3 regions of the Rhizobium sp. Leaf341 genome follow, and region 1 is predicted to be linked to each of the others. Evidence: riboswitches for the same ligand, from Rfam matches in the RefSeq annotation. Region 1 holds a riboswitch; each other region holds the start of a gene.
What was found. Region 1 has a riboswitch for thiamine pyrophosphate ahead of thiB (thiamine ABC transporter substrate binding subunit). Riboswitches for the same ligand answer to the same signal wherever they lie in the genome.

Region 1 (9,849 bases):
GAGCGTGCCGGCTTCCTTGTCCATCTCGTACTTGATCGGATGGCCACCAACGGGAACCTCCACGATGACGTTGATGTCTTCCGGCGGGTTCTTTCCGATCGAGATTGCGTCAATACGCATGAAGCCTCCATGCTCCTGAGGTGGGACTGACGTCCGATAAAGCCAAACCTGCCGTTGTGCAATATCAGCGGTGGCTGGAAGCGGTCATTTGTCAGCAAAGAGTTAAGGAGCGTCCGTTTCCGTCGTCCGCCGGCCGCTGCAAAAAGGCGCTTCAGTTCCAGACATGGCCGATCTTCTTCAGGCTCTTGCCGCCGAAGTCCTCCATCCCTTCGCAGATATCGCGGCCTCCGGCGTTGCGGAAGAAGCGGTCGGCTTGGGTGCAGTCTTCCAGACACCAGACGACGAGGCCGCGGCAGCCGAGCGACTTCAGCAGGCTGCTGGCCTCCCCGAAGAGGATGCGCCCCAGGCCGATGCCCTGATACTCCGGCCGGAAATAGATTTCATAGATTTCGCCTTCCTGCGGCAGCGCGCGGGCGCGGGACAGGCCGAGTGTTGCATAGCCTGCGATCACGCCGGCGACATCGATGACGAGAAGCGTGGAGGGGCCGCCGGTCGCCTTGCGCCACCAGCTCGCATTGCGCCGATCGATCATCTTGTTCAGGGGAAGATGCGGAATGAGGCCGGAATAGGTGTGAAGCCAGGAAACACGATGGACCTGCGAGATCTCGGCGGCGTCTCTTGCCATGCCGGGACGGACTTCGATGGACAGTGTCTTCATGGTGCGCGCGCTGATCCTGGCCGGCTCGTCTTCGTCTTGCCGCGGCATCATGCCGAGGTTCGCTAAAATTAACGGCATTTTAACGAACGCGGCAAGCGCGAATTTTCATCGCACGCAGAACCTCACGTGCTCTCTCCGTTCGCGATGTCCTTTCCAGTGGCCGACGAGCGCTTCGAGAGCGTGCTGGATGTGGGAGTGATCAAAAGAGATCGCGAGGCGCCACATCGTGGTGCTCCTGCGGAACTTTTCGAAAAGACAGGCGTTATGAAACGTCCGATCGAATGGCCATGCGCCGGATCGGACCCAGATCACACCGGTGTCCATCTACGTGGCGTCGTCTCATACAACGGATTTAGGGCGTCTCGATTGCAGGTCAAGTGTTCACCTCTGCAATGCCGTCACCCGAACCAGCCCGGAGGCACGGTCACGTGCCCGTCATGGAGTAGCCTATGAAAAATCTCTCTGCAGACAGGCGCATGATCAAGATTGCCATGGCGGCCCCATACCTGGAGCGCGGCGAGGAACAACTGTTGGCACAGGCTTGGAAGGATAACCAGGATCAGGACGCGCGCAACAAGATCGCCATGGCGCATATGCGCCTCGTGATCTCGATGGCCGCCAAGTTCCGCCATTTCGGCTTGCCGATGGGGGATCTCGTTCAGGAGGGTCACATCGGTCTTCTGGAAGCAGCGGCCCGTTTCGAGCCGAGCCGGGACGTTCGTTTCTCCACCTACGCAACCTGGTGGATCCGCGCTTCAATGCAGGATTACGTGTTGCGCAACTGGTCGATCGTTCGCGGCGGTACGTCTTCTGCGCAGAAGGCTCTCTTCTTCAATCTGCGGCGGCTGCGGGCAAAGCTTGCCCAAGGCAACAGCCAGTTGACGGCCCGGGCCGTCCATGAAGAAATCGCCTCTGCTCTCGGCGTCAGCCTTGCCGATGTCCAGACGATGGATGCGCGCCTTTCCGGCAGCGACTCGTCTCTCCAGGCCCCGATTTCGTCGGGTGACTCCGATAGCGGCGAGCGCCTTGATCTCCTCGCCTGTGCGGCGCCTCTGCCGGACGAGCAGGTCACCGACATGATCGACCAGGAACGCCGGAAGAACTGGCTCGGACATGCGCTGGAACAGTTGAACGATCGCGAGATGAAGATCATCCGCGCCCGCCGGCTGTCGGAAGACAGTGCAACCCTTGAAGAGCTAGGCGCGGATCTCGGCATTTCCAAGGAACGCGTTCGCCAGATCGAGACGCGTGCGCTCGAAAAGCTCAAGGTCGCCCTCGTTGCGCAGGCACCGGAGCTCGCGCTGACGGCGCACTGACCGCTCTATTTTCCTCACACGAAAAGGCCCGCCAACATGGCGGGCCTTTTCGTGTGTCTCGGATGGCTTGGCTGCGCGTGATTATTCCGAAATGATCTTCATGCGGTCGCCCGGCTTGATCGTCGAGGTGATCTGCAGGGCATTGATCAGCCGGAAGAGATCGAGCTTGCGGTCGGTGCCCATCATTCGGGCTGAAAGGGTCGCAAGCGTATCGCCCGGCGCGACGGTGATGACGCGGATGCGCAGCGGCTTCAGCGCGGCGGCCTCCTGCGGGTTCATGCGGCGGAAGGACGTGCGCAGCACATCCGCCGTCGGCTCCAGCGATGGCGTCCCCTTTGGCACCGCGGTCAGGAAACGATAGATCTGGGTGTCGATGCGCAGCACCGTCACGTCGAAATCCCAGCGATCGGCCGAAGCCCGCGCCGTCGCGGCTTCCAGCCCGTTGATCGTGATGGCGTGGATCGTGTCGGGCTGCAGACCGGTCACCCAGCCGCTTGCGATATAATCCGTCAGACTGCGATGCTGGGTATCGGCCACGCCGTCGAAGCGGATGGCCGTTTCGCCGGGACCTGTCGCGAGGACGGCCTCGGCCTTGTTGTCGATCTGGAACCCTGCGGGAACATCGAAGCGGATGCCGAGCTTGCCGTGCAGGAACGTTTGGCCGCGGACGTAGCCCTCCTGTGGGCTATCGCCATAGAGCAAGCCATCGATGCCATCGAGGAAATAGTCGCGACCGCGGTCGCCTGTCGTTCCCTCAGGGCCGAAGGCGCGGGCGTGGCGTCGGGCAAGCTCCACGCGCTGCGGCGCGTTCGGATGGCTCGAGAGAAAGTCCATGCTCTGGTCATTTTCCGGATCGACGGAGGAGAACCGGCTATAGGCGGCCATCGCATCGAGAAAGCGGGCTGCCGCATAGGGATCGTAGCCGGCTTCTCCCAGCATGCGCACTCCGATGACATCGGCCTGCAGTTCCTGGTTCCGCGAGAATGCAGCGAGCCGAAGCTTGCCGCGAGCAAGCGCCTGCTTGCCGGCGAGATCACTCGAGAGAACCTCCGAAACCACACGGCTGGCGATAACTTCGGCTTCCTCGCGCTGCTGCCGCTGGATGCCGTGATTGGCGGTGACGTGCGCCATCTCGTGCGACAGAACGGCGGCGACCTCCGAGGCATCGTCGGCGAGCGCAAGAAGGCCACGGGTGACGTAGAGATAGCCGCCTGGCAAGGCAAACGCATTGATGGCAGGGGAGTTGAGGAGCGTGATGCGATAGGACTGGTTCGGGTTCTCCGAAACGGCCGTCAGTGCGCCGGTGATCCGGGCAACCAGGCGCTCGGTCTTCTCGTCCTTGTATTCGCCGCCGTAGCTTGCAACGATACGGGGATGCTCACGGGCGCCCATTGCGGCACGGGGGTCGTTCTTCTGGACTTCATCGACAATCTGGGGCGTGGCGGACGGGGAGACGCTCGGCTCATAGCTCTGTTCGATCGCACTCTGGCAACCGGCAAGCGACAGCAAAGCGAGACCGGCGACGGACGCGCGCAGGGTGCCTGCAATGCCGCGGGTCGACAGGGATCCGCCGTTCCGCTTGTTCCGCTCTTTCACCGTCATGCCTCAGCCCATGTTCGCGTCCGGCAGCGTGCCGACCACACTTGCGGCAGTTCGGCAGAGCCGCCCTACATCCTGAGATACGCGCAATCGCTCCGTTTCCCAGAGCCCGATCTAGCCTATTCATGCGCCATATGCCTACTGCATAATTCCGCGGCCCTATCGGTTTTGCGGAAAAAGACGCAGACGGCCGTCCTGTTCGTCTCCGATGCGGGCCTGATGATATCGTCTCTTCCGGTGCCATAGGGCCGCGGTCAAATTGTGGCATGTGTCGCCCACGCGGCTCAGGACGCAGGTGGACGCGCTCCGAGAAAGCGTGCGACGACGTCGGGTTCCGTGCGCTGGAGGAACGTGCCGGCTTCCTCGTGCAGAGCAACCTTGCCGTCATCGAGAAACAAGACGCGATCGGCAAGGCGGCGGACGTCGTCCGCGTGGTGGGTAACGAGAAGGATGGTGCTCGCATGCTTCTCCTGCAGTGCTGCCAGCAGTTCGCCCATGTCCTGCCGCAGCGCCGGGTCGAGAGCTGCAAAAGGCTCATCCAGCAGAAGAAGCGGGCGGTTGCGCACCAGCGCCCGGGCGAAAGCTGCGCGCTGGCGCTCTCCTCCCGACAACGTCGGCGGAAGGCGCCCGGCAAATCCGGCAAGGCCGACGTCGTCGAGCGCGCTTTCGATCCGAGCGCGATCGGCGCTCGTCAGCTTCAGCGCCGGACTGATGCCGAGGCCGACATTCGTCGCGATATCCAGATGCGCAAAAAGATTGTGCTCCTGAAAGATGACCGAGACCGGACGCAGAGCGGGCGGACTGTCGGTCGCATCCTCTCCGAAAATGCGCAGACGACCGGAATCCGGCGTCTCGAAACCGGCGATGAGATTGAGCAGGGTCGATTTTCCGGAACCGGAGGCGCCCGTAATTGCCGTGATCTTTCCGCTTTCGATAGCGGCATCGAAGACCAGCGTCTGCGGGACAGGATGGCCCGGGAAGCGGACCATCACCTGTTCCAGGCGGACGGCGATCGGGGTTGGCGCGCTTGCTGGCCTATCCGGCTTCATGATGTCCCCTCCCGATTCTCCCGCGCGGTTCCAAGGCCCGCGGTGTTCCAAGGAATGTCAGGACGACGCAGACGAGACCGAGGAGAAGCGCAAGGCCGGCCGCATCCGTCGTGCGGTAGCTTCCCATGCGGCTGAAGAGCAGGAACGGCAGCGTGATCATGTCCTGCGACCCGAACAAGGCAACTGCCCCGAGATCTCCGAGCGAGAGCGCGGCTGCAAACGACAGTGCCATCAACAGCGGGCGCCTCAGACCCGGTCCGTCGACCAGCCGAAGACGCGACCAGCCGCGGATGCCGAGGCTTGTGGTAAGGCGGTCGGTGCGGGCGGCGTGCGTTGCGATGGCCGGAGCCAGCACGCGAACGACGAAGGGCAGCGCCATCAGCGTGTTCACGGCCGTGATGACGGCGGGCGCAAAGCGTGCGACATCGCCGAGCGGGCGCAGCACCAGGAACCATCCCGCCCCGATGACGACCGGCGGCACCAGAAGGATGAGCGACGTGCCGGCAGCAACGCCTCCGGAGAAGACCTGTGCGAATCCACCCGGCCGACGTGGCGATAGCAGGATCTGGCGGGTGGTCAGCATGGCGGTTGCAAGTGTGACGGACAGGACCGCGGAGACCGCGGCAATCGCGAGACTCGTCGCCGTAGCCCGGTGGACCTGCGGATCTGTGGCAAGCTTGAAAAGATCGGAGACGAGACCGGAAACAAGCACGGAGGCAAGCGGCGCCGCAACGAACAGGGCCGCCAAAGCCACGACGAAGGCGTCGAAGAGGATAAAGATGGACGATCCGCTGTCGAAGCGACGCACCGGCCGGCCAGTCGTCGGTGCCTCGGTGGCCGGGGGGGTCAACCAGCGGAGAAGGATGAGGAGGAGGGCGGTGACGGCGATCTGCAGAGCCGACAGGGCGATCGCCCGAGACGGATCGAAGTCGAAGCGCAATGCCTGATAGATCGCCACCTCCAGCGTGCTCGCCGCAGGGCCGCCGCCGAGCGTCAGCACCAGCGTGAAGCTGGTGGCGCAGAGCATGAAGACCAGGCCGGCGACGCCGGAAAGAAGGCCTCGAATGACAGGCCACTCGATGAACCGGAAGAGCTGGACGGGCGACAATCCGAGATTGGCGGAAACCAGCCAGTACTCGCCGGGAATGCGCTCCAGTCCCGACAGGAGAAGCCTGACGGCGAGCGGCATGTTGAAGAAGACGTGCGCGACGAGGATGCCCGTCAGACCATAGATCGCGATGGGTCGGCCGAGATCGAGCAAAGCCAGGAGGTCGTTCGCAATGCCTTGCCGCCCCCAGATGCCGACGATGCCGAGGGCTGCCACCAGCGCCGGCAGGCCGAGCGGCAGCGCCATCAGCCTTACGATCCATATCCGGCCCGGAAAATGGCGTCGACGGGCCAGCGCCAGAGCAACGGGAATGGCGAAGGCGATGGACAGGAGCGTGGAAAGGCCCGCCTGGGCCAGCGTGAAGCGCGCAACCCGCCAGAGATAGGCATCGAACATGTCGCTCGTTGCGCCGGCTCCGGCGGAGATGCCTTCGCGAGACGCGGCGAGCGACAGAGCGACGATGGCGGTGCCGACGAACAGCACGATGCCGGCGAGGCCCGCAACGCCCAGTCCGGATGTCAGGCGGCGCGTGTGACCGCCGCCTTGGAGGACGAGGCGCGGAGGATCGGCGCGCATGGCCCGAGCGCGCTTTGTATTGGCGCGCATCGGCAGCTCAGTTCCGGCTCATGGCGGACAGCCATTCGTCGATCCAGGCCTTGCGGTTTGCAGCGACCTCGTCCGAACGCATGAGGAAGGTCGTCTTCGGCTGCACGAGTTTGCCGAAGGCGTCCGGCAACGGCTCCCCGGGCTTGCCCACCGGCATCATCCAGTTCGTGGTCGGCAGGATCGCCTGTGCCTGCGGGCCGGTCAGGAAGGCGAGAAAGGCCTTGGCGAGTTCAGGATCGCGCGCGGCCTTCGTCATGCCGGCCACCTCGATCTGGATGTAGTGACCTTCGGCAAAATCCGCCGCCTGGTAGCGGTCGCTGTTTTCGGACACCATGTGATAGGCCGGCGAAGTCGTGTAGGAGAGCACCATCGGCGCTTCGCCCTTGGTGAACAGGCCATAGGCCTCCGACCAGCCGGGCGTGACGGTCAGGATGCGATCCTTGAGCTTCTTCCAGGCGTCCGCGGACTGGTCGCCATAGACGGATTTCACCCAGAGGAGCAGGCCGAGACCCGGCGTGGATGTTCGCGGGTCTTCGATGATGATCTTGTCCTGCCCGCCGCCTTCGACGAGCTCCTTCAGGCTCTTCGGCGGGCTCTTCAGCATCTGGGTGTCGTAGACGAAGGCAAAGTGGCCGTAATCATAGGGCACGAAACTATCATCCGAAAAGCCGCCGGGGACAGTCAACGCCGATGTGTCGAGACCATGCGGAGCGAAGAAGCCCGTGGCCTTGCCTTCGGCAACGAGATTGGTGTCCAGACCGACGACGACGTCCGCCTTGGCGGCAGGGCCTTCCAGCTTCAGCCGCGTCAGGAGTTCCACGCCGTCGGCGACGCTGACATAGGTGATCTTGCAATCGCAGGTCTTCTCGAACGCTTCCGCGATCTTCGCGCCAGGTCCCCATTCGCTCGTGAAGCTTTCATAGGTGTAGACCGTCAGCGTCTTTGGCTCGGCGGCTTCGGCATCGACGATGCCGAGCAGGGTGCCGCCAGCGAGAAGCAGGGTTGTCGTGGTCATCGAAAGCCATGTAAAGCGCATGCGCGTCTCCTTCAAAAAACGTGTTCAAGGGGGATAGCGCTTGCGAGCCGTCTAATCCCTCCGCCGGTGCAAACCGGATCAGGTTCCGCGGGTTGGCGTGTCGCCTCTCAGCCGGTCTTTCGAAACGACGGGTCGTCGCAGAAAGAAAGGCACCCCGTTAGAGCATGGAAAGATCTAGCCCTGGTCCCGCAGATTGGCAAGATGACGCAAGCGCGACAGACAAGCAGATGAGCGCGCGTCCCATATCTTTCGGGCTTTCACAGCCTTTCACCTTTGCCTCTGCGGCAGCTTCGCGCTATGGCAGCGCGATGACCGCAACTGCATTCACCATCCTGCTCGGCGGGCCCTTGACGATGACCGACCGGCTCGCCGCGCAGCTTGCCGGAACCCGCGTGATCGCCGCCGATGGCGGCATGCGACACGCGGCGGCCATCGGCCTCGCGCCAGAGCTCTGGGTCGGTGATTTCGACTCGACGCCGCAGGCTTTGATGGCCGCCTGGCCCGACGTGCGGCGCGAGCCCTATCCGCCCGCCAAAAACGAGACCGACGGCGAAATCGCCGTGGCGGCGGCACTGGAACGTGGCGCGCGGAAGCTGGTTCTCGCCGGCGCGCTCGGGGGCGAGCGCAGCGATCACGCCTTCCAGCACCTTCTCTACAGCCTGCATCTTGCCGAAACCGGGCTCGACGTCCTCCTGACCTCGGGCGAGGAGGAGGCGGTGCCGCTGCTGCCCGGCATCACGGAGGTCGCCTTGCCAAGGGGCTGCCTGTTCTCCATCTTGGGTCTTGATACCCTAACCGACCTCTCCATTGCCGGCGCGCGCTATCCTTTGAGCCGTTTCGCGATGCCCTTCGGCTCATCGCGCACCATTTCCAACGTGGCGGAAGGACCCGTACAGCTGACGCTTGGCGCGGGCCGCGCGATGCTTGTCGCCCGCCCTCTCGACATGACAGGAGCCTGACCATGGCGCCGCCCATTCTCAAACTCGACGATATCGTCCTGACCTTCGGCGGTACGCCACTGCTCAACGGTGCAGCGCTGCAGGTCGAGCCAGGCGATCGCATCTGCCTTGTCGGCCGCAACGGCTCGGGCAAGTCGACGTTGCTCAAGATCGCCGCAGGCCTGATCGAGCCACAGTCGGGCGAGGTGTTTCGCCATCCGTCGTCCACGGTGCGCTATCTGGAACAGGCGCCGGACTTCGGCGCCTATACCACGGTCCAGGCCTATGCCGAGGCAGGGCTAGGGCCGGGCGACGATCCCTATCGTGTGACCTATCTGCTCTCGCATCTGGGGTTGAGCGGCCAGGAGAATCCGAACGATCTCTCCGGGGGCGAGGCGCGACGTGCGGCGCTGGCCCGGGTGCTTGCGCCCGAACCCGATATCCTGATGCTCGACGAGCCGACCAACCATCTCGACCTGCCGACTATCGAATGGCTGGAAGGCGAGCTGCAGAAGACCCGGAGTGCCCTCATCCTCATCTCCCACGACCGTCGCTTCCTGGAGAAGGTTTCGACCGCCACCGTCTGGCTCGATCGCGGCACGTCGCGCCGGCTTGACCGGGGGTTTGGTCAGTTCGAGGCCTGGCGGGACCAGGTACTGGAACAGGAGGAACTGGAGCAGCACAAGCTCGGCAAGCAGATCGAACGGGAAGAGCACTGGCTGCGCTATGGCGTGACCGCCCGGCGCAAGCGCAACATGCGCCGCCTCGGCGCTCTGCAGGATCTGCGCTCCAACTATCGCGGCCACAAGGGACCTCAGGGCTCGGTACAGGCGAGCGTTTCCGACGCGCAGGAATCCGGCAAGCTGGTGATCGAGGCCGAGAAGATCGCCAAGGCTTATGGCGCGCGCACCATTGTTGCGCCGTTCTCTATCCGGGTGCATCGCGGCGACTGCATCGGTCTCGTCGGTCCGAACGGTGCCGGCAAGACCACGCTTCTGAAAATGCTCACCGGCCAGTTGAAGCCGGACGAGGGCAAGGTGAAGCTTGGGACCAACCTCGAGATCGCGACGCTTGACCAGAAACGCGAAGACCTCAATCTCGAGGATACGCTGGCGAATTACCTGACCGACGGGCGCGGCGAAACACTGCTGGTCAACGGCGAGCAACGGCATGTGACCGGCTACATGAAGGAGTTCCTGTTTCAGCCCGAGCAGGCGCGCACGCCGATCAAGAATCTGTCCGGCGGCGAGCGGGCGCGGTTGATGCTGGCGCGTATTCTCTCGCGCCCGACGAATCTTCTGATTCTCGACGAGCCGACGAATGATCTCGACATCGAGACGCTGGACCTCCTGCAGGAGATCGTCGCGGGCTTCGCCGGCACGGTGATCCTCGTCAGCCATGATCGCGACTTTCTTGACC
Region 2 (9,849 bases), on a different contig from region 1:
AATCGCGGGCGGCTTCGTCGTGCTGCGCCGCGACTGGATTGCCGCCCATCCCGAGGCGGCCCGGATCTTCGTAGAAAAATCGCAGGCCGCGCTCGAATATGCCCGCCTCCATCCGGAGGAAACCCGCGCGCTCCTGAAGACAGCGCTTGCGGCGCGCAACGAAAATCCCGAGATCGCCCAGTATTTCACCGGCTACGGCGTGCGCGAGGGTGGCAAGGCCGTTCCCCGGGATCTGCAGTTCTGGATCGATATCCTGACCCGAAGCGGTTCCCTGCGCGAGGGCCAGCTGAAGGCGGAAGACATTCTCTACGATCCCGCGGCCTTTGCCGCCGCCAACTGAGGAGCGCCATCATGGCCCTTGTGGAAACAGCCCTTGCAGAAGCGCCGCAGCCCGAGCGCGTCTCGGACGACCGGGTGGCGGGACATCGCGCCGGCGGCGCGGTGACGATCCGCAACCTGTCCAAGTCCTATGTCCTCAACGGACGCCCCTTCCCCGTGCTCGACCGCGTCAGCCACCATGTCGCCGCCGGCGAGGTGCTCGCCATCGTCGGCGCATCCGGTTCCGGCAAGACCACGCTTCTCCGGGTGATTGCCGGGCTGGAAGCGGCAGATGACGGCGCGGTCCTGATCGACGACAGCCCCGTGCACGGGGTCGGCGCGGACCGGGCGGTGGTGTTCCAGGAACCCCGCCTCCTGCCCTGGCTCACGGTGCTCGACAATATCGCCTTCCCGCTCGAAAACCGCGGGGCGACCAAGGCCGAGGCCCGCGAGCGCGCCCGCCACTATGTCGGCCTCGTTGGACTTTCCGATTTCGCCGACGCCCTGCCGGCCCAGCTCTCGGGCGGCATGGCCCAGCGGGTCGGCATTGCCCGGGCGCTTGCGGTGAAGCCCGAAATCCTCCTGCTCGACGAGCCGTTCGGCGCGCTCGACGCCATGACCAAGCTCACCCTGCAGGACGAGCTGTCCCGCATCTGGCGCGAGGAGAAGGTGACGATGATCCTCGTCACCCACGACCTCGAAGAGGCGGTCTACCTGGCCGATCGCGTGCTGATCCTGCCCCGCGAAAAGGGCGACAGCACCCGCGAGATCACCGTCGACCTTCCCCGTCCCCGCAGCCGCAGCGAACCCCGCTTCGTGCAGCTTCGTGCCGCACTTCTGGCCGCCTTCGGCCTTCACTGAGGCGCCCGAAACGCCCGGACGCCGAAACGTTCGTGCGCGATCGGCTTGAGACCCGGCGTACGGCCGGGCCTCCGCGCCATGAGATGCGTCGTCCGATGCGCCGAGCGATGCGTTGCATCCATCGAGGCCCCGCCGCAGGGCGGGGCCTTTTTGCGTTGCCTTTTTGCGTTGCGCGAACCGCGGGCGGCCGGACCCCTTAGCCGGCTCAAGGAAGGGCGCCGGCGCCTGGCGGTGCGCGGCCTCATCCCAGCGCCTTCAGCATCGGTCCGATCGAGAAGCGCCCTTGCTCGGCCTTGGCGGTGAGGTCGCGGAGATAGCCGCCGGGCGAACGGATGGCCGTGCTACGTTGCAGGATGGCGGCCATCACGATGGCTGCGGCGATCTTGCCCATGGCATTCCGGGCCGCATCCCAAGCGCTGGGGCTGATGCCGAGCATGGAGCGGACCACGGCTGCCGCCCCGATTACATCCGCCCAGCCGGAAACGCCGCCACGGGCATAATCCGCGATATCCGGGCAGAGCCTCAGAAAATCCTTCAACGCAATGCCTGCCGATTTCCGCTCGGGCGCAATGGGATCGCTGGCCCCGCCGCCTTCTTTGACTCTTTGGCCGTTTGTATCAAAAGTTAAGTCTGATTTTGAATTCTGAATATGGTGCTCGGAATGATCGTCATTGGCGCTCAATTCCTGTTCTGAGAAGGTTTCGAGATAAGCCGTTTCCACCTCGGCCCGCAGCCGCAGAAGCGCCGCGTTGCGCGCAGACAGGTCCTCTTCCGTGCCATTGCGCTGAACCCTGCCGGAGAGCCCCCGCAGCCGCTCGACGAAGGCCTGCCAGACCGGCGTCTCCAGCGTCGCACGCCCGTCCGCAAAGGCGGCCTCGATGATCTTAGCGATATCGCGCAGGTGCAGGGAGATCTCGGTGCGCAGGCGGGCGATGCGGCGGGCGCTGTCGCGCACCAGCGCGGCGCTGGACAGGATGTCCTCGGCCCTGAGGGCCAGCGGCGCCAGATCGAAGCCAAAGGCGCTCTCGACCGTGCCCTGGTCGTCACGACGGCAGTAACGCTTGCCGTTGGCACTGTCGCGCCGCAGGATCAGCCCGGCCTCGACAAGGCTCGCGAGATGCCGGCGCAAGGTGGCCGGCGACATGCCGCGGGCGCGCAGGGACAGTTCGGCATTGGACGGGAAGACGATGATCGGCGCGCGACCGTCGAGATGACGATCCTGATGGAAGCTCGCCAGCGCCTCGAGCACCGCGATCGCCCGGTCCGACAGGCCCCAGACGGCGCGCGCTTCGCTGAGCGCACGAATGATCCGGTACTTCTCGGCCTGGCCGGTCGCATTGCCGCCCTCGCCGGCGCAGAGACGCGCCTGTCGCTGCTCGAGGTCGGCCCGAAGCGCAAAATTGCGCGCAGTCAGGCGTGCGCCGCCAAAGGGCGTCGTTGCAAATCTCTCCATCTCTCCATCTCCGCTGGGAGGCAAGCCTCCCCCGGCACGGCACACATCGTCCTTCGCCGAAAGCCTTGTTTCCAAAGCCTTCGGGCGTCGATGGCCTCGAGATCAGAGGGCTTTGCCGCAGCACCGGGATGTCCCGGTCATAGCTCCGCCGATCGGCATTTATGCCGCTGACTCTTGACTTTGCTGGTCGGAAGTGATTCTCTTGAACTGCTTAGATTGAAGAGGGCTTCCATGACGGTGACGTTTTGGGGGCCTTTTTTCTTGCTCTCTTGGTCGTCCTTTTCTGGTTCAGATCCGATCGGCTCCCGGCTCTCCGGTCGCCTTCACCGCCCCCGCCTTAAAACCGGCAAGGGCGAAACAGGGAATGCGCGTCGGGCTCAGCTGTCGCCGGCCTCCTCCAGCGCAAAGCGTTCATGCGCCTCGACGAGGAGCGCCGTCGCCGCCTCGATGAAGGCCGTCGGCGTGTCCTCGGCAAACTCGATCCGCGTTGCGCCTGCTTCCACCCTTAGTCGGGCAAAGACCCGGCCGCGCGCATCCGCCAGCGGTCGTGCGCCCTCGCCTGAGGCCGGGTCTGCCGGCTGGCCGGGGACGGCCGCGCTCCGCTTGACCTTCATCGGCTTGCCGATGGCGTCGAGGTGGGAAAAGAGCATCTGGAACCGCCGGTCGCTGTCGGCCGCCCGGAACTTGTCGGAATAGACGACGTCGATGCCCTGCACCTGCCGGGCATCCTTGGAAAGGATCTCGCCGAGCTTCATCCAGCGCTCGCGGCCCACTTTCGGCGCCGGGCCGATGAACCGGACGAAGTTGTTGGGCACGCTCTCGATCACCTGCATCAGGCGCGACAACTCGCTCTTCTGCACCGCCAGCGCTTCGCCGATCATCTTGCGATCGAAGCCGCGTTGGGCGAGGTTCTGGGCAAAGAGGGCCCGCTCGATGAAGGAGAGATTGCGGCGCTCGGCATTTTCCTTGCCCTGGGCCAGAACCAGCTCGTCATCGCTCAGCGCGCGAATGATCGCCTTGACCGGACGGCCGAGACGGGCGGCAGCGCGGATGCGCCGATGACCATAGGCGGTCTGGTAGACGCCCGGCTTCTCCGGATGCGGCCGCAGGAGCACGGGCACCTGCTGGCCGGATTCGCGCACGCTCTCCACCAGGGTTTCGAAATCCGGGTCGGTGACGCCTTCGATCATCAGGCGGTCTTCGACGAAGGACGCCTCGATGCGGGCGGGATCGACGGTGACGACCCGCTCCCCTTCCGACAGCGCCTGGCGCAGCACGCGGGCTTCCTCGGCCTCGCGCGTGATGGCGTTGAGCGACAGCCCCATGGCCTTGACCGCGCCGGACGCACTGCGCGCCGGCGGCACGGGTGAAGCCCCCTCGGGCGTAGCGGCTCCCGATCCGCCCGGTCGCCCCTCGCCGGCAGCCTCGGCCGATTTCCGCTCGGGGGCCATGCCCGCAGACGTGCCGGACGACAGGCCCTTAGACATCCGGCCGTCGGTTGCGGCCGGGCCCGCCTCCCCCTTCGCCGCGTCTCCCGTCTGTGCGTCCCTCTTCTGCGCGTCTGCCTTCTGCGCCTCGGTCATGCGAGACGCATCGGCGGGGCTCAGACCGCCGCCAAACAATGCCTTCAGTTCGCTCTTGCGGTTCGCCGCCATTCGTCCCGTCCTTTCCAAGCCCCGACCCTGCGTCTCGCCCGCCATGGAGGCGCGCCGCAAGGGTCCGATCGCAGTTCCCGCCGCCATCAGCGGTTCCACACCGCATGCACCAGCGCCCCGATCTCGCTGTTGACGGCATTCATCGATTCCACCGCGCGGTCGTAGGTCGCCCGGGTGAAGTTTTCGCGCCCGACCTCGTAGAGCGTCTGTTTCGTCAGGCCCGCATCCGACACCGCGGTGGACTTCACCATCGGCGCCGTCAGCACGCGTTCGCCGAACAGGGACCGCATGAAGCCGACGATCTGGGCTTGCGGCCCGTCGTTCGGCTCGAAGCGGGTGACGAGATAGCGCAGGAAGTCGAAGTTGAGCGTGCCTCCGGCGTCGCGCACCACCGACAGAAGATCCGCCGTCATGAACAGGAACTGGTTCATCGAGGCGATGTCCAGCATCTGCGGATGCACGGTCACGATGACGGAGGTGGAGGCACAGAGCGCCGACAGGGTGAGATAGCCGAGCTGGGGCGGGCAATCGATAACGACAACGTCGTAATCCGCCTCCACCGTGCCGAGCACCGCCTGGATGCGGGCAAAGAACAGGGGGCCGCTGTCGACGCCCCCTTCCCGGCCCGATTGCCGATCCGCCAGCGCCTGCGGCGTCACATGCTCGAACTCCTGCAGCTCGATATTGCCGGGCACGAGATCGAGCCCAGGAAAATAGGTCTGGCGGATGACGTCGGACAAGGGCCGCTGTTCCGCATCATAGCGGATTGCGCCGTAGAGCGTATCGTTGCCGGTCAGGTCCAGCTCGGGCTGGTAGCCGAACAGCGCCGAAAGCGACGCCTGCGGATCGAGGTCGATCGCCAGCACCCGGTGGCCGGTGAGCGCCAGATATTGCGCCAGATGCACGGCGGAGGTCGTCTTTCCCGAACCGCCCTTGAAGTTGGTGACCGAGATGACCTGGAGCCGTTCGCCGGCGTCGGCATCCCGCCGCGGCAGATAGCCGCGCGCCTTGGCGACATGCCCCTTGGCCATGGCCTGGTCCGACAGATGCACGCGCAGCGCATTGATGTCGGCCAGCGAATAGAACCGACGGCCGCCGACCCCCGTCTCGGGCTGCGGCCCCTCCCCGGCGAGCGACAGCTGGCGCAGATAGCCGTCGGACACGCCGATCAGCTTGGCCGCCTCGCCGGAGGAAAACGGCCGCAGCGTCTTTGTCGACGTCGGCGGAAACAGCCGCTCGCGCATCGCCTTCAGCTGCTCCGACAGCGCGCTCGCGTCCGCGGCGATCGTCAGATCCGCCGAGGGCGCCGGCGCCTCGTCTTTCGGGCCGGTGCGTGTCGTGGGGGCCGGTTGGGCCATGGTGTCTCGTTCCTTGCTGTCTGCCGGCTTGCGCAGGAGGCGCGACCGACGGATGATGCGTATCGGGCTCAGGGGTGGACGCGCCGCCGCCCTGCCAGCGATTCTCGACCTTCAGGGTATACGTTGCGCCGCCCTATATACAGAGGAGGCAGTCCGTTACGCCGGCGGCCTTGATATTCGCCATCTGGCGTTAGAAGCTGAGGCCGCATGCGAGTCGCGTCAAGCGATTTCTGCGCCAGCCATTTTTGCAAGCCCCTCCTGTCCACAGCACCGTTCCTTGCCTGTCTGCTTCCTGTGCTGCGAGGGTAAAGCGCCACCGCACGCCGTGGAGAAAAAGCGTCGTCGCGTGTTGATCTGCATGGCATTTCTGGCATTCGCATCCCCGCAAACCGGACGGACTTTTGCGAGAGCGGGAAGTTGACAGCTGTCAACTTTGAACGACATCCCGCATTCCCGGGGACAAAGTTGACAGCTGTCAACTCGCTATCGCCGCGTCACGCCCGCCGCCGCTGACCCCGGCCGGCACCCCATTGCCCCACGGCATAGCCGCGCGCCCGTTTCTGCCGCAGAAGATCCATCATCGCGCAGACAGCTGCCTGCTCGTCCGGGAAGACATCCAACCGCGAGCGACCCACCGCACCGATCCGTCCCCATCGCCGCACAAGCACGACGTCGCCGAACAAGGAAGGCTCCAGCGACAGGGCGTAGAAGCGTGCCATGTTGCGTGCGGGATCGCAGCGCTCGAGATGCAGGTGGTAGCGGGACAGCGTCATGCCCGCATGCTCGCGCGCAGGGAGGCCAAGGTCCAACGAGACTTATGAATCGATCCGCCCTGTTTGATTCACGGTCGTGATCGAACGCGCTGCCCCCGCCCGTCTGGCGCTGCGGGGACGCCCTTGACGCCACGCGGGCTCCATGCAAGGTTGCGCATATTCACCAGGGGGGTCCCGGCAAGGGGCTGAGATACTGCTAGCGCGCGCAGGGACCCGTTGAACCTGATCCAGTTCATACTGGCGGAGGGACGGTGCGATGCAGGCAGACGTTCGGGCGTTCTCGTCCGGCACCGGCTGTGCGCCCCTTCCCCTTGCCGTTCCGGACCGGGTCTCCAACCCTTGGAGCGCCTCGCCATGACCTCTGTCGACCGATCCTGCCTTCCCCACGTTACCACCGGCCCGCTGCCCGCCTCGACAAAGGTGTTCACGCCGGGAACGCTCTACCCGGATCTCCGCGTGCCGATGCGCGCGGTATCGCTGCACGTCGATGCCGACGAGCCGCCCGTCACGCTCTACGATCCCTCCGGGCCCTATACGGATCCCGCCCAGAGCATCTCGATCGCGCGCGGCCTACCGCGTTTGCGCGACGCCTGGGTACGCGCCCGGAACGATGTCGTCGCCTATGACGGCCGGGCCGTGACGGCTGCCGACAACGGCTTTGCCGCCGGCGATCGTCTGACGCCGGCCTTTCCGACGCCCGTTGCTCCCTTGAAGGCATCGGGCAGGCGGGCGGTCACGCAGTTGGCCTATGCGCGTGCCGGCATCATCACGGCGGAGATGGAATACGTCGCCATTCGCGAAAACCTCGGCCGGCAGATGCAGCGGGAAGGGGGAGGCGAGGGTGCAGCCCGAAATAGCACGGGGCGGGATGGCGAAAGTTTCGGCGCCGCCATACCGGACCTTGTCACACCGGAATTCGTGTGCGCGGAAATCGCGGCGGGCCGGGCGATCATTCCCGCCAACATCAATCATGCCGAGCTCGAGCCGATGATCATCGGCCGGAATTTCCTCGTGAAGATCAACGCCAATATCGGCAATTCCGCCGTCACCTCGTCCATGGAGGAAGAGGTGGACAAGATGGTCTGGGCGATCCGCTGGGGCGCCGATACGGTCATGGACCTGTCGACCGGGCGCAATATTCACAACATCCGCGACTGGATCCTCCGCAATGCGCCAGTGCCCATCGGCACCGTGCCGCTCTACCAGGCGCTCGAGAAGGTCAACGGCGTCGCCGAGGACCTAACCTGGGAGGTCTATCGCGACACCTTGATCGAGCAGGCGGAGCAGGGGGTGGATTACGTCACCATCCATGCCGGCGTTCGGCGCGCCTATATTCCGCTGACGGCCAACCGGGTGACGGGCATCGTCTCGCGCGGCGGATCCATCATGGCGAAGTGGTGCCTGCATCATCGCCGCGAGAATTTCCTCTACACGCATTTTGCGGAGATCTGCGAGATCGCCCGGGCATACGACATGTCCTTTTCGCTGGGGGACGGGCTGCGACCGGGCTCGATTGCGGATGCAAACGATGCGGCGCAGTTTGCCGAACTGGAAACGCTCGGGGACCTCACGCGCATCGCCTGGGATCGCGATTGCCAGGTGATGATCGAAGGGCCGGGCCATGTGCCGATGCACAAGATCAAGGCCAATATGGACAAACAGCTCGCGGTGTGTGGCGAGGCGCCGTTCTACACCCTTGGCCCGCTGACGACCGATATCGCGCCCGGCTACGATCACATCACCTCCGGCATCGGCGCGGCAATGATCGGATGGTTCGGCACGGCCATGCTGTGCTACGTCACGCCGAAGGAACATCTCGGCCTGCCCGACCGCAAGGATGTCAAGACCGGCGTGATCACCTACAAGATCGCCGCCCATGCCGCCGATCTCGCCAAGGGGCATCCCGCGGCCCGGCTGCGCGACGATGCCCTGTCGCGGGCCCGCTTCGCATTCCGCTGGGAAGACCAGTTCAACCTCTCCCTCGACCCCGACACGGCGCGCGCCTTTCATGACGAGACCCTGCCGAAGGACGTCCACAAGTCCACCCCGTTCTGTTCGATGTGCGGACCCAAATTCTGTTCCATGCGCATCTCCCACGACATCCGCGCCGAGGCGCTGAGCGTCGGGTCTGCCGTCCCGGCGGCCGGCGGCGGGGAAGAGGGAAGGGGCGAGGGGGCCTGAGCGGATCGGCCCACACGCCGTCGACCGCGACGACGCTTGCCCGACGGTCTCCTCCGGCCGGGCGTGCGAGGCGGTTGGCCCCGGCGCGTCAAATCTGGCGCGTTACCTCTGGTGCGTTACCTGGCCGGCATGGATGGAGACGTCGGGGCGGCTGCGTCAGGTCGTTCGAAGTGCTGGAATATGAGCAGATCCGCATAGATTTTCGGGTTGATTTTTCGATTGCGTCGTGAACAGTATGGAAAAACACGGATCGGTTCACAACGGCGGACGGGTCCCGGCCGCATCACGGAGACACGGCATGAAACCCTCTCTCGTCCTCTCCACCGTCCTGTCGCTTCTCCTACCGCATGCTGCCCATGCAGGAGATTGTGCGGAACGGATCGCCACGATCACGCCGGGCAAGCTGACGGTCGCCGCCTACGACTATCCGCCCTTCACCTTCGCATCGCCGGACGGGACGATCACGGGGATCGACCCGCAGATCGTCACGCGGTTTGCCACCGACCATTGCCTCGACGTCGTCACGCAGGTGATGGATCCGGCCGCGACGATCCAGTCGGTGATCTCCGGCAAAGCGGACGTCGCGATCGGGAGCTGGAACCGCACGGAAAAGCGCCGGCAGGTGCTGGACCAATCCGCGCCGCTCTATATCGACCACATGGGGATCTACTCGAAGGCGGGCGACACGACCATCGCGGCGACCCTCGGCAAGAGGGCAGGGACCGTCACCGGGTTCTTCTGGGTCAGCGACCTGCAAAAGCTGTTCGGTTCGAACCTCAAGCTCTATCCGACCCCGGTGGCCTTGGCACAGGATCTCGCCGCCGACCGTCTGGACGTCGGGTTCCTCGGCTACAACGCCGGAAGCTACAATCAGAAGGCTCAAGGGGCGTATCCCGGCATCGCCATCAGGATCGCGGAACCCGATGATCGCATCCAGGCGACCGTCCTGCCGCCACAGACCACCGTGCTCTACACCAAGGGCAACACTTCGCTCGGGACGGCCCTCGATCTCAGCATTGCACACCAGCACGCCGACGGTTCGATGGCAAAGGCCGTCCAGGACGTCGGTTTCGATCCCGCCCTCCTCGACGTCGGTGCGCCACGATTTGTGAAATAGAGAATGCCCGGGCCGGATGCGTGGAGCAGCAAGGTCCAGGGCGCCGGCTCGACGTCGGGATCCGACACCGTGACGCGCCTGCATGGACGCTTGCCTGATTCCGGCCGGAGTCGCCGGCTGGAGCTGTCGTCGT
Region 3 (9,849 bases), on a different contig from region 1:
CACCCGGTCGTTGACGACGAAGGCAACGCCCGTGCCGGCAAGCGCCTCCCGGATGGACGTCGCCCGCTCGACCATGACGCGCGTCGATGCCGTTTTGTCGCGATACTGGATCAGGGTTGCGCCATTCCGGGCGGCGGCCCGTGCCAGGTCCGGCAGAGGCGCGATGTCGGCGAGCGATGCATCGACGATCGCGTTGAGGCGATTATCGACGCCCGATGAGGTCATGCTGGTCATGGTGGATCCTTGCAAGAGGAAGAATGTCGGCCTCGCCGACGGCGGCGAGCGCGTCGAGAAACAGCGGCGCGAAGGTGCCGGGCCCCTGTGCCCTCGACGCCGCCAGTTCGGCCGCGACGCCGGTAACCGCGAGAGCGGAACCGGCCGCCGCCAGCGCATCGGGCTCGGCGGCGAGAAAGGCTGCGATGACGCCGCCCGAGAGGCATCCGGTGCCGGTGACCTGCGCCATGAAGGGATGCCCGTTGGCGATCTCCACGCAGGAATGGCCGACCTGCAGCCGATCGACCGGACCGGTCACGATCCGCAGGATGCCGGGCGTCTCGCCGATCAACGCCATCTCGGCGCGGTTGCCGCGCACGACGGTCGGGCGAAGCGCGATCAGCTCCTGTGCGAAAGCGAGCCGGGACGGCGAGTAATCGCAATGGACGGGATCGACGATCCAGGGTTTACCTTGTGCCCGCGCCACCGCGACGCCGAGCCGGATCGCCGCACGCCGTTCCGCGTCGAGCGTGCCGAGATTGACGGTCAGCGCATCCGCACGGGCGACGAAGCTCTCGACCTCTTCGAGCGACCCGGTCATCGAGGGCAGGCCACCGATGACCGTAATGCCGTCGGCCGTGAACTTCTGAACCACGGTGTTCATGAGACAGTGGACGCGCGGACGCGCCTGCCGCACCCGCGCCAGGATATCCGCAGCGATCTGTGCACTAAGGCCGGTCATTTCAGCTCCACGGCAATTTCGGCGACATCCGGCGCTTTCGCGATCAAGCCCTCATCCTTCATGAAGGCGCCGAAGCGGGCATAGCGGCCCGTGTCGAGCGCCGCGGGACGCTTGGCGAACCGTGGCAGCGTGTCGAAAAAGGCGGTGCGGTTCAGCTCGTCGTCGAGGTTCGGATAGGCTTTGGCAAACACGGCCCAGGCCTCGTCCGGATGGTTGGTGAGAAAGATGGAGGCCTCCTCGACGGCTGCGAGGAAGCGCGGCAGCCGATCGTCCGAAAGGAGATCCCGATGCGTGACGAAGACGAGTTCGTCATAGGTCGGGATGCCGTGCTCCTCGAGGAAGAAGGCGCGTCCCGGATGACCCTCGAGCTTCATCTGGGTCAGCTCGAAATTGCGATATCCGCCGATCGTGGCATCGACGGCCCCGGAAATGAGCGACGGCGACAAGGAGAAGTTGACGTTGACGAGGTCGACATCGTCCTTTCCGAGCCCTGCAGACGCCAGCATGCGCTGAAGCAGCACGTCCTCGAAACCCGAAACCGAGTAGCCGACCTTGCGCCCCTTCAGATCCTTCAGGCTCTTGATCGGCCCGTCGGCGAGAACCGTCACCGTGTTCAAGGGTGTTTCGACCAGGGTCCCGAACCGCACGATCGGCAGGCCTGCTTCATGGTCGCGGTAGAGATTGGGCTGGTAGTGGATGCCGATATCCGCCTGCTTGGCCGCGACCAGCCGCGGCACGACCGACGGGTCGGCGGGCGGCACGAGCTCGACATCGAGCCCGGCCTTGGCAAACAGCCCCTTTTCCTGCGCGATCACCAGGGGTGCGTGGTCAGGATTGACGAACCATTCGAGCAGCACGGTCAATTTGTCGGCGGCTTGAGCGGAGGTGGTCAGAAGACCGGTCATGGCGAGCATCGTCGCGACGAGAAGGCGGATCATCAAGATCTCCAGGATGAGACGGTTTCAAAGGATTTGGGGGCCCGCCGCGGGCGGTCGCTCTCGCGCGCCCAGGGCGCAAGGCGAGACGTGAGGATATCGACCAGCAGGCGCAGGATGAGGGTTATGACGGCCAGCACCGCCATGGCGGCAAAGACGGTCGCGGTCTGCATGCGGGCATTGGCCTGCACCATGACAAAGCCGAGGCCGGCCGACGCCCCGACCCACTCGCCGACCACGGCCCCGAGCGGCGCCAGCGGCGCGGCGACCCGCAGGCCGGAGACAAGGCTTGGAAGCGCGAGCGGTGCGCGCACCGACACCAGCGCCTGCCAGTGCGTGGCCTGCGTCAGCGACACCGCGTCCACGATGTCCCGCTCCGTCCGGTTCAACCCGTCCGCAAAGGCGGAGGCGACGGGGAAGAAGATGATCAGCACCGTCATCGCGACCTTGGACGCCATGCCGAAGCCGAGCCAGACGACGAGGATCGGTGCGAGCACGAAAACCGGCAGCGCCTGGAGAACGAGAATCGTCGGCCAGACGAACGGTCCGAGGCGCGGATGCGCCGCAAGCACGAACGCCGTTCCCGCGCCGAGGGCCGCACCGGCCACGAGCCCGATCAGGATTTCCGAAAGGGTCACGAGGCTCTGCGCCATCAGGAAGGCGGGCTGGTCGCGAAACACCGCGACAACGGCCAGCGGCGACGGCAGCAGATAGGCCGGCGGCGAGAACGCGGCCGTGCCTGCCTGCCACAGCAGCACCAACACACCGAGCCCCAGGGCCGCATGCAGGGCGCGCACGGCTAGCCGTTCACCTGATGCGGCGGGAAAAGCGGACAAACGGGCGGCAGCATGAGCGATCTCCACATCGGCGACGGAGATCCAGGCGAGCGGAGAAGAGAGAAAGGGCCGTGGGCGGACACCTGTTTTCCGTTCCTACGCCGGTATGACCCGGATCAGGTTCATAACGGTTCGGCTTTCGCCATCTCAGCCCCTTGAAGGACACCCGTCGGAATGCCGCTAACCTATGAAAACAATGGGGTTTTTGTCAACACCCTTGTGCTGCGGAGCTGTACGCACTCGCCCATCAGTCTGAAACTGCTCATTTTAGTGCTCATTTTGCTCCCGCCCAAACACGCCGTTTAAAGCCTAAAGACAGGAAGTTGCAGTAATTCGAAATGATTTTGTATAACAACAGAATTTAAAATCATTTTTTAAATTCATTTTCCCAAAAAAATGCTAAATCCCTCACCGTAATCGGTAATTTTCTGCTGCTTTCGCTTCGCTTCTTCCTCAAGACGATGCATTCCGTCTCGATTCTCTGCTATGATGCTATGATGCTATGATGCTATGATGCTATGATGCTATGATGCCTTTCTATAGGTTTTGATCGCTTGATAGAGACCTCTAATGTAATGTTAAACTTCAGGGTCGATTGCCATTGATCAGTATCACAGAGACAAAGTAGGTGAGATCAGAGCCGCTTCTTACGCTCTTCGACTTCAACGCCAATGGATCGTCCGATAAGCCAGCCGATTAAAGCGAAGACGATGAGCGCCACGCCTCTACCTGATATCGCCCCGCCACTTGATGTAATCCCAAATCCGGGAATGAACAGGGCGATGAAGATGCCGATGACCATGCCCGTAGAGGCGCATCGGCGACGGGTCGATGACCAAGCAAGACGAGCGACGATTTCATTCATGCGGACAACCTCACGTTTGCTGCATGATGACCGGAGCGCTTGTGCAGGTAAAGCAATTGCGGATGCTGCAATTTTTTTCCGGCTAATGGCGGCTACAGCAGGAAAAAGATTTCCTATATGAGTCAACAGTTGCGGGATTGTCGTGGGCGCATTGGTTTTGATTGCCATTAATTGCCACATATTGACATTATGGCATTTCCAGCATACATATTTCCGCGTCTGCACAGATCGACTGAGGTTTCTCGCGTAGAGACTGATAGTGCGGATGTCGTCGGTTAATTCCGGTCACTTGCTTATGGCTGTGGGCTCTTAGGAGTTTGACTTAGTCGAGGATACCATATGGGGGGCGGCACAAACCGTCCCCCGCCTTTTTTAGCGGTATCGGATATTTTTCTTCGTGTGATGTGCCAGTCTTCCAAACGGCATTGATGTCACAACCCCTACTCTCTCATCCTTCACATAGGCACTTTCGATATGTGCGTCGAGATAATGGGATGGGCCGTCTATCGGCTGAACGTCCGAGTTTTTCAGGCTGAAGAAGACGCAATACCGCTGCGATGATCCGTTACGAATGAATAGCTGGAAAACGTGCTGGTTTCCTTTGGTAGTTGTACTTACCCTTGTCGTGGGCTTTGACATCACTGAGTTGATGATCTCGACAAGCCTTGGCGTTTCGATGTACCGCTCAGGGCAGAACACCCGGGTGTGATGCGGATCATACACGAGCACATCATCAGGACCTGCTTCATCAGGATCAACCTGTCGAGAGTAACAATGCGGGCTGTAGCGCACCCATACCTTAAACTGGAAGGGCGGATAATCAGGCTCGGTCCACGAAAAGTCATAAGACCGTTGGTCCAAATGCGATAAATCGTTGATGGTATTCCGGTAGAAAATGGTTTCGTGCGGCATAATTAGATGTCTCTAAAGTGGCGAAACCTCTATGCCACACAATCAGGGGCCTGACATTCTCTGATATTGGGAAGTACAGTGTGCTCGCGGCAAAAACCCGTGGGTGATGACGTTTCCCGAAACCCCGCAAGCCTGCCTTGCAAGCCCGCAGGCGCGCTTCAGCCCGGACGCGGCCAGTGCCGGATGCCGCCGGTCATCGTTTCCAACAGCTTCGACAGTTGCAGCACCTTGAGATCGGCGAAACGGGGGCCTACGATCTGCAGGCCGATCGGCAGGCCGGAGATGGAGAATCCCGCATTGATCGACGCCGCCGGCTGTTCCGACATGTTCCATGGGACGGTGAAGGCAATGTGCTCGAACGGCCGCTCCGGATCATTGGTCGGCGAGGCCCATTCGGCCGGATAGGAAACGATCGGATTGGTGGGCGAGATGACCGCATCCACGGTCGAAAAAAGACGGGCAGCGGCCCTGCGCATTTCCATCGTCTGCCCGAATCCTGCGACAGCGTCGACGCCGGTGACCGCGGCGCCCTTCTCTGCCCAGGCATAGATGTAGGGCAGGATCGCCGCCCGGCGTTCGGATGGGAGATCCCCGATATCGCCCCAGAACTTCGCTCGCCAGAAATGGTCGAGACCATCCAGCATCGCCCGCGTCAGGATTGGCCCGACGTCGAAGATCTCGGCCCCTGCCGCCTCGAAGTGCCGGGCCCCAGTCAGAACAGCGGCCTTGACCTCCGGCTCGGCTTCAAGACCGCAGCCGGCATCCAGCATCACGCCGATCCGCATGCCCCTGATGTCGATGTCGAGGTCCATCCAGTCGATGGTGTCCGGCGGCAGGCTTGTGGCATCCCGCTGGTCCGGCCGCGAGAGCGTGGCCATGGCAAAGGCGGCGTCTTCCACCGTGCGCGTCATCGGTCCGGCGCAACGGCCAACATAATAGGGGTCGATCGGGATACGGCCGTTGCTGGGCTTGAAACCGAAGAGCCCCGTCCAGCCGGCCGGCAGGCGGACCGACCCGCCGATATCCGTGCCGATGTGCAGAGGACCGTAACCCGCGGCACCGGCCGCAGCCGCACCGGCGCTTGATCCGCCGGGGTTCATCTCCGTATTCCAGGGATTGCGGCTCAGGGGATGAAAGCTCGACAGGCCGGAGGAGAGCATGCCGTAGTCCGGACAGGTGGTCTTGGCAAAGAGGACGGCGCCATCCTCTCTCAGTCGCGCGGCGACCGGCGCATCCGCTTCCGCGGGTTTCAGCACGGTGGCGGCGGTGCCGAGCGGCACAGGCGTGCCCTCCGTGGCGATCAGCTCCTTGAGCGTCACGGGAATGCCGTCGAGCGCGCCAAGCGGTTCGCCTTTCCGCCAGCGGGCGGTGGACGCCGCGGCCTGCGCGCGTGCCGCCTCCGGGTCATAGGCGTAGAGCGCGGATATGGAGGGCTCGAACGCGGCGATCCGCGCCTCGACGGCCTGCCAATAGTCCGATGGCGTCAGGGAAAGATCGGCAAAACGGGCGCGCAACTGCACGATGGTGGCGTCGAGAAGGTCGGTCATATCGTCTCCATCATCCGGCTGTCTCCGTTTCCAGCAGAACCTCTGCCCGGTGGCAGGCGGTCTGCCGGTCGGGCATGTCTGCGCCGTCACGAAGGACGCGCAGGTCCGGTCGCTCCGTGGAACACCGCGCGACGGCGAGCGGGCAGCGGTTGCGGAAGCTGCAGCCGACATCGAGATCGATCGCCGTCGAAACCGTCAGAGGCGCGCGGTCGGGCCGACCGAACCGGGTGACGTCCGGCTCGGCCTCGGCCAGCAGCCGCGTATAGGGATGCAGCGGTCGCGCGAACACGGCCTGCGCCGGTCCGCTTTCCACCAGGCGCCCGCGATACATCACGCCCACCCGGTCGGCCACCGCGTCCACGACGGCAAGATTGTGGGTGATGAAGAGGATCGTCACACCGCGCCGGTCGCGCAAGTCCATCAGCAGGTTCAGCACCTGCGCCTGAACGGAGAGATCGAGCGCGGACACCGCTTCGTCGGCAACGACCAGCTTCGGCTCGGTGATCAGCGCGCGGGCAATCGCGATGCGCTGGCGCTGCCCGCCGGAGAACGCATGCGGATATCGCGCGGCATGATCCGGCGACAGGCCGACGGCCTCGAGCATCGCCGCAACCCTGTCCCGGCATTCGGCCCGCCCCGGCTTTCCGTCCAGCACATGCAGTGGCTCGGCCACGATCCGACCGACCGTCTGTCGCGGATCGAGCGAGCCGAACGGATCCTGGAACACCATCTGGAAGTCCCGCCGCCTGCGTTTCAGCGCCCGCGCCGGAAGGGCGAACAGATCCTCGCCCTCAAACAGGACGCGGCCGGAGGTCGGCCGGTCGAGTGCCATCACCAGACGCGCCAGGGTCGACTTCCCGCAGCCGGATTCGCCCACGATCCCGTGGATCGTGCCGCGCTGCACCGTCATGCTGACCGCGTCGAGCGCGCGGGTCACGTGCCGGCCGGTGAAGGGCCCGCCACCGGCATAGTCGCGCGACAGATCGCGGATATCGAGAAGCGGCGTTTCGATCACGGCGCCCTCTCCCCATGCGCGCGGATGCAGCGGACACCGCGGCCGGGCGTCGCTCGCGTCCAGGGCGGCTCGTCCGCATGGCAGGCGTCGATCCGGTCGGGACAGCGGTCGGAGAAGCAGCAGCCGGCCGGGCGCGCGGCGAAGGAGGGTACGGTGCCCGGAATTGTCTGCAGCCGCCCGCCCTCGGGCTGGCGTCGAGGAACGGCGCGCAGCAGACCGCGGGTATAGGGGTTCAGAGGCTTCGTCAGAACGTCGCGGGTCGCCCCTTCTTCGAGACGCCGGCCGGCGTAGAGAACGAGGGTGCGTGCGCACATGCGGGCGATGACGCCGAGATCGTGGCTGACAAGGATGAGGGCCATGCCGGCGTCGCGCCGAAGATCGTCCAGAATATCCAGCACCTCCGCCTGCACCGTCACGTCGAGCGCCGTCGTCGGCTCGTCCGCGATCATCAGAGCGGGCTTCATCGCCAGCGCGATGGCGATGCCCACCCGCTGGCGCTGGCCGCCGGAGAGGGCGTGCGGATAGGTTTTCGACAGGCGCGCGGCATCCGGCATCCGCACGCGGTCAAGCAGCACGATCGCCTCCTGTCGCGCCGCCCGCCAGGAAAGCCCCTGCTGGATCACCATCCCCTCGGCGATCTGGTCCCCCACCGTCATGGCCGGATTGAGCGCCGTCAGCGGCTCCTGAAAGATCATGCCGATGCGCCGGCCGCGCACGGAACAGAGAGCGTCATCCCCCATCGCCAGGAGATCGCGGCCCTCCAGCAGAATGCGCCCGGTTGCGTGCACGGCGGCGGGCAGAAGCCCCATGACGGCAAGCGACAGAAGGGACTTTCCCGATCCGCTCTCCCCGACGATGCCGAGCGTCTCCCCGGCCGCCAGCGTCAGGGCCATATCGGCAACGATCGGCTGCCGCCCGCCGTCGGGCCCATCGATGAAGATGGCGAGATCGTCGATCCGGAGCAACGGCTCGTCCATTACCGGCTCCTTTCGCGCGGATCGAGAAGGTCGCGCAGACCATCGCCGAGCATGTTGAAACCGAGCACGGTCAGGGCGATGGCAAGACCCGGCAGGATGGCGAGCCATGGCGCGCGGCCGAGATAGGTCTGGGCATCGGCGAGCATCCGCCCCCAGGTCGGCGCCGGGGGCGCCATGCCAAGGCCGAGGAAACTCAGGCCTGCCTCCGTGAGGATGGCAAGGCCGAGCTGGATGGTTGCCTGAACGATGATCTGGTTGGCGATATTGGGAAGGACATGATCGATCGTGATCCGGATGCCGCCCTTGCCCGCTCCGCGTGCGGCCTGCACGTAATCGCGTGACCAGACCTGCCGCGCGGCACTTGCCGTCACCCGGGCAAAGACCGGCACCATGAACACCGAGATGGCGATGATCGCCGTGAGGCGGCCGGTGCCGAGAAGCGCGCCGAGCATCATGGCCGAGAGAATGGGAGGGACCGCGAAGATCACATCGTTGGCGCGCATCGCGATGGCCTCGAACCAGCCGCGCCGGGCCGCGACCGCGACGCCGAGAAGCGTCCCGGCAAAGGCGCCCATGGCAACGGCCAGCACCGCGATCGACAGCGAATTCCAGGCGCCGACCATCAGCATAGAGGCCACGTCGCGGCCAAGGTGATCGGTCCCGAGAAGCCCTTGTGCCAATGGGGGTTTGAGCTTCTGCACGATCTGCAGTCTGCCCGGTGGCAGGGGCGTCCATACGAGCGAAAGCAAGGCGACCGCCCCGATGAAGCCGATCAGGAGACCGCCGATCCAGAGAGGGCCTCGGGAAAGGCCCTGTCGCAGGGCCGTGGCCACAGGTCGGACCCGCCGGGGGGCGGACGGCGGTGGCACCACGCTCATGCGCGTGCCCGCAGGCGCGGATCGAGCGCCAGATAGGACAGGTCGACCACGAAATTCATGACGATGACCAGCGCGGCGAAGAACAAGACGACATCCTGCATCACGATGATGTCGCGCTGCGACAAAGCCTGCAAGGCAAGACGCCCGAGACCCGGCAGATTGAAGACGTTTTCGACCAGCACCGCGCCGGCAATCAGAAAGGTGAACTGCAGCCCGAGAATGGTGACCACGGGTAACAGCGCATTGGGCACCGCATGGCGCCACAGGGCCTGCCGGCCCGGGAGGCCCTTGGCGCGCGCCGTGCGCACGAAATCCTCGTTCATCACCTCGATCACGGCCGAGCGGGTGACCCGGGTCAGCACGCCCGCCTGCGGCAGTGCAAGAGCGATCGCCGGCAAGACCAGCGCTCCGAGAGCCGGTGCCAGCCCCGCCTGCCAACCGGGAAAGCCGCCGGAAGGGACCCCGCCGAGCGACACGGAGAAGACCAGCACCAGCAGGAGTCCCACCCAGAAACCGGGGACCGCGATGAACATCTGCGACAGAAGGCCGGCGGCGTAGTCCACGGGGCCATTGCGCCGGGCGGCCGAGACGACCCCGAGCGGAAGCGCGATACCCACCGAAAGCAGGATCGCGAAGACGGCCAGCGGCAGCGTCACCGCGAGACGCTCGGCGATCAATCCGGCGACGGGCACCCCATAGGTATAGGACGTGCCAAGATCGCCCGTTGCCACGCCGCCGAGCCAGGCGAGATAACGCAGCACGAGCGGCTGATCGAGCCCGAGCTCCCGCCGCAGCGCTTCCAGCGTCTCGAGCGTTGCCGACGTTCCGAGCATGATGGCTGCGGGATCGCCCGGCAGGACATCCATGACGAGGAAGATCACAGCGGAAACGGCAAGGAGCGTCAGGACAAGACTGAGAATACGCTGCAG

Region 2: linked by a shared signal. The riboswitch ahead of thiC (phosphomethylpyrimidine synthase ThiC) and the one ahead of thiB (thiamine ABC transporter substrate binding subunit) in region 1 are both predicted to bind thiamine pyrophosphate.
Region 3: linked by a shared signal. The riboswitch ahead of ASG03_RS18810 (ABC transporter permease) and the one ahead of thiB (thiamine ABC transporter substrate binding subunit) in region 1 are both predicted to bind thiamine pyrophosphate.

Annotation. Positions count from the first base shown of each region.
Region 1 is NZ_LMPE01000002.1:87,850-97,698, reverse strand. It holds gene ppa (inorganic diphosphatase) at 1-120, opposite strand, end outside; gene ASG03_RS00455 (GNAT family N-acetyltransferase) at 272-778, opposite strand; gene ASG03_RS00445 (RNA polymerase factor sigma-32) at 1,228-2,094, shown strand; gene ASG03_RS00440 (M48 family metalloprotease) at 2,176-3,696, opposite strand; gene ASG03_RS00435 (thiamine ABC transporter ATP-binding protein) at 3,978-4,682, opposite strand; gene thiP (thiamine/thiamine pyrophosphate ABC transporter permease ThiP) at 4,729-6,426, opposite strand; gene thiB (thiamine ABC transporter substrate binding subunit) at 6,464-7,471, opposite strand; TPP riboswitch at 7,531-7,659, opposite strand; gene ASG03_RS00420 (thiamine diphosphokinase) at 7,801-8,451, shown strand; gene ASG03_RS00415 (ABC-F family ATP-binding cassette domain-containing protein) at 8,454-9,849, shown strand, end outside.
Region 2 is NZ_LMPE01000014.1:1,764-11,612, reverse strand. It holds gene ASG03_RS14350 (ABC transporter substrate-binding protein) at 1-340, shown strand, start outside; gene ASG03_RS14345 (ABC transporter ATP-binding protein) at 442-1,179, shown strand; gene repC (plasmid replication protein RepC) at 1,421-2,632, opposite strand; gene repB (plasmid partitioning protein RepB) at 3,010-4,083, opposite strand; gene repA (plasmid partitioning protein RepA) at 4,374-5,645, opposite strand; gene ASG03_RS14325 (WGR domain-containing protein) at 6,140-6,418, opposite strand; TPP riboswitch at 6,574-6,685, shown strand; gene thiC (phosphomethylpyrimidine synthase ThiC) at 6,773-8,599, shown strand; gene ASG03_RS14315 (substrate-binding periplasmic protein) at 8,898-9,716, shown strand.
Region 3 is NZ_LMPE01000015.1:884,450-894,298, forward strand. It holds gene thiE (thiamine phosphate synthase) at 1-234, opposite strand, end outside; gene ASG03_RS18800 (hydroxyethylthiazole kinase) at 203-955, opposite strand; gene ASG03_RS18805 (ABC transporter substrate-binding protein) at 952-1,893, opposite strand; gene ASG03_RS18810 (ABC transporter permease) at 1,893-2,687, opposite strand; TPP riboswitch at 2,803-2,906, opposite strand; gene ASG03_RS21590 (hypothetical protein) at 3,361-3,759, opposite strand; gene ASG03_RS21595 (hypothetical protein) at 3,964-4,503, opposite strand; gene ASG03_RS18815 (amidase) at 4,662-6,050, opposite strand; gene ASG03_RS18820 (ABC transporter ATP-binding protein) at 6,061-7,065, opposite strand; gene ASG03_RS18825 (ABC transporter ATP-binding protein) at 7,062-8,042, opposite strand; gene ASG03_RS18830 (ABC transporter permease) at 8,042-8,920, opposite strand; gene ASG03_RS18835 (ABC transporter permease) at 8,917-9,849, opposite strand, start outside.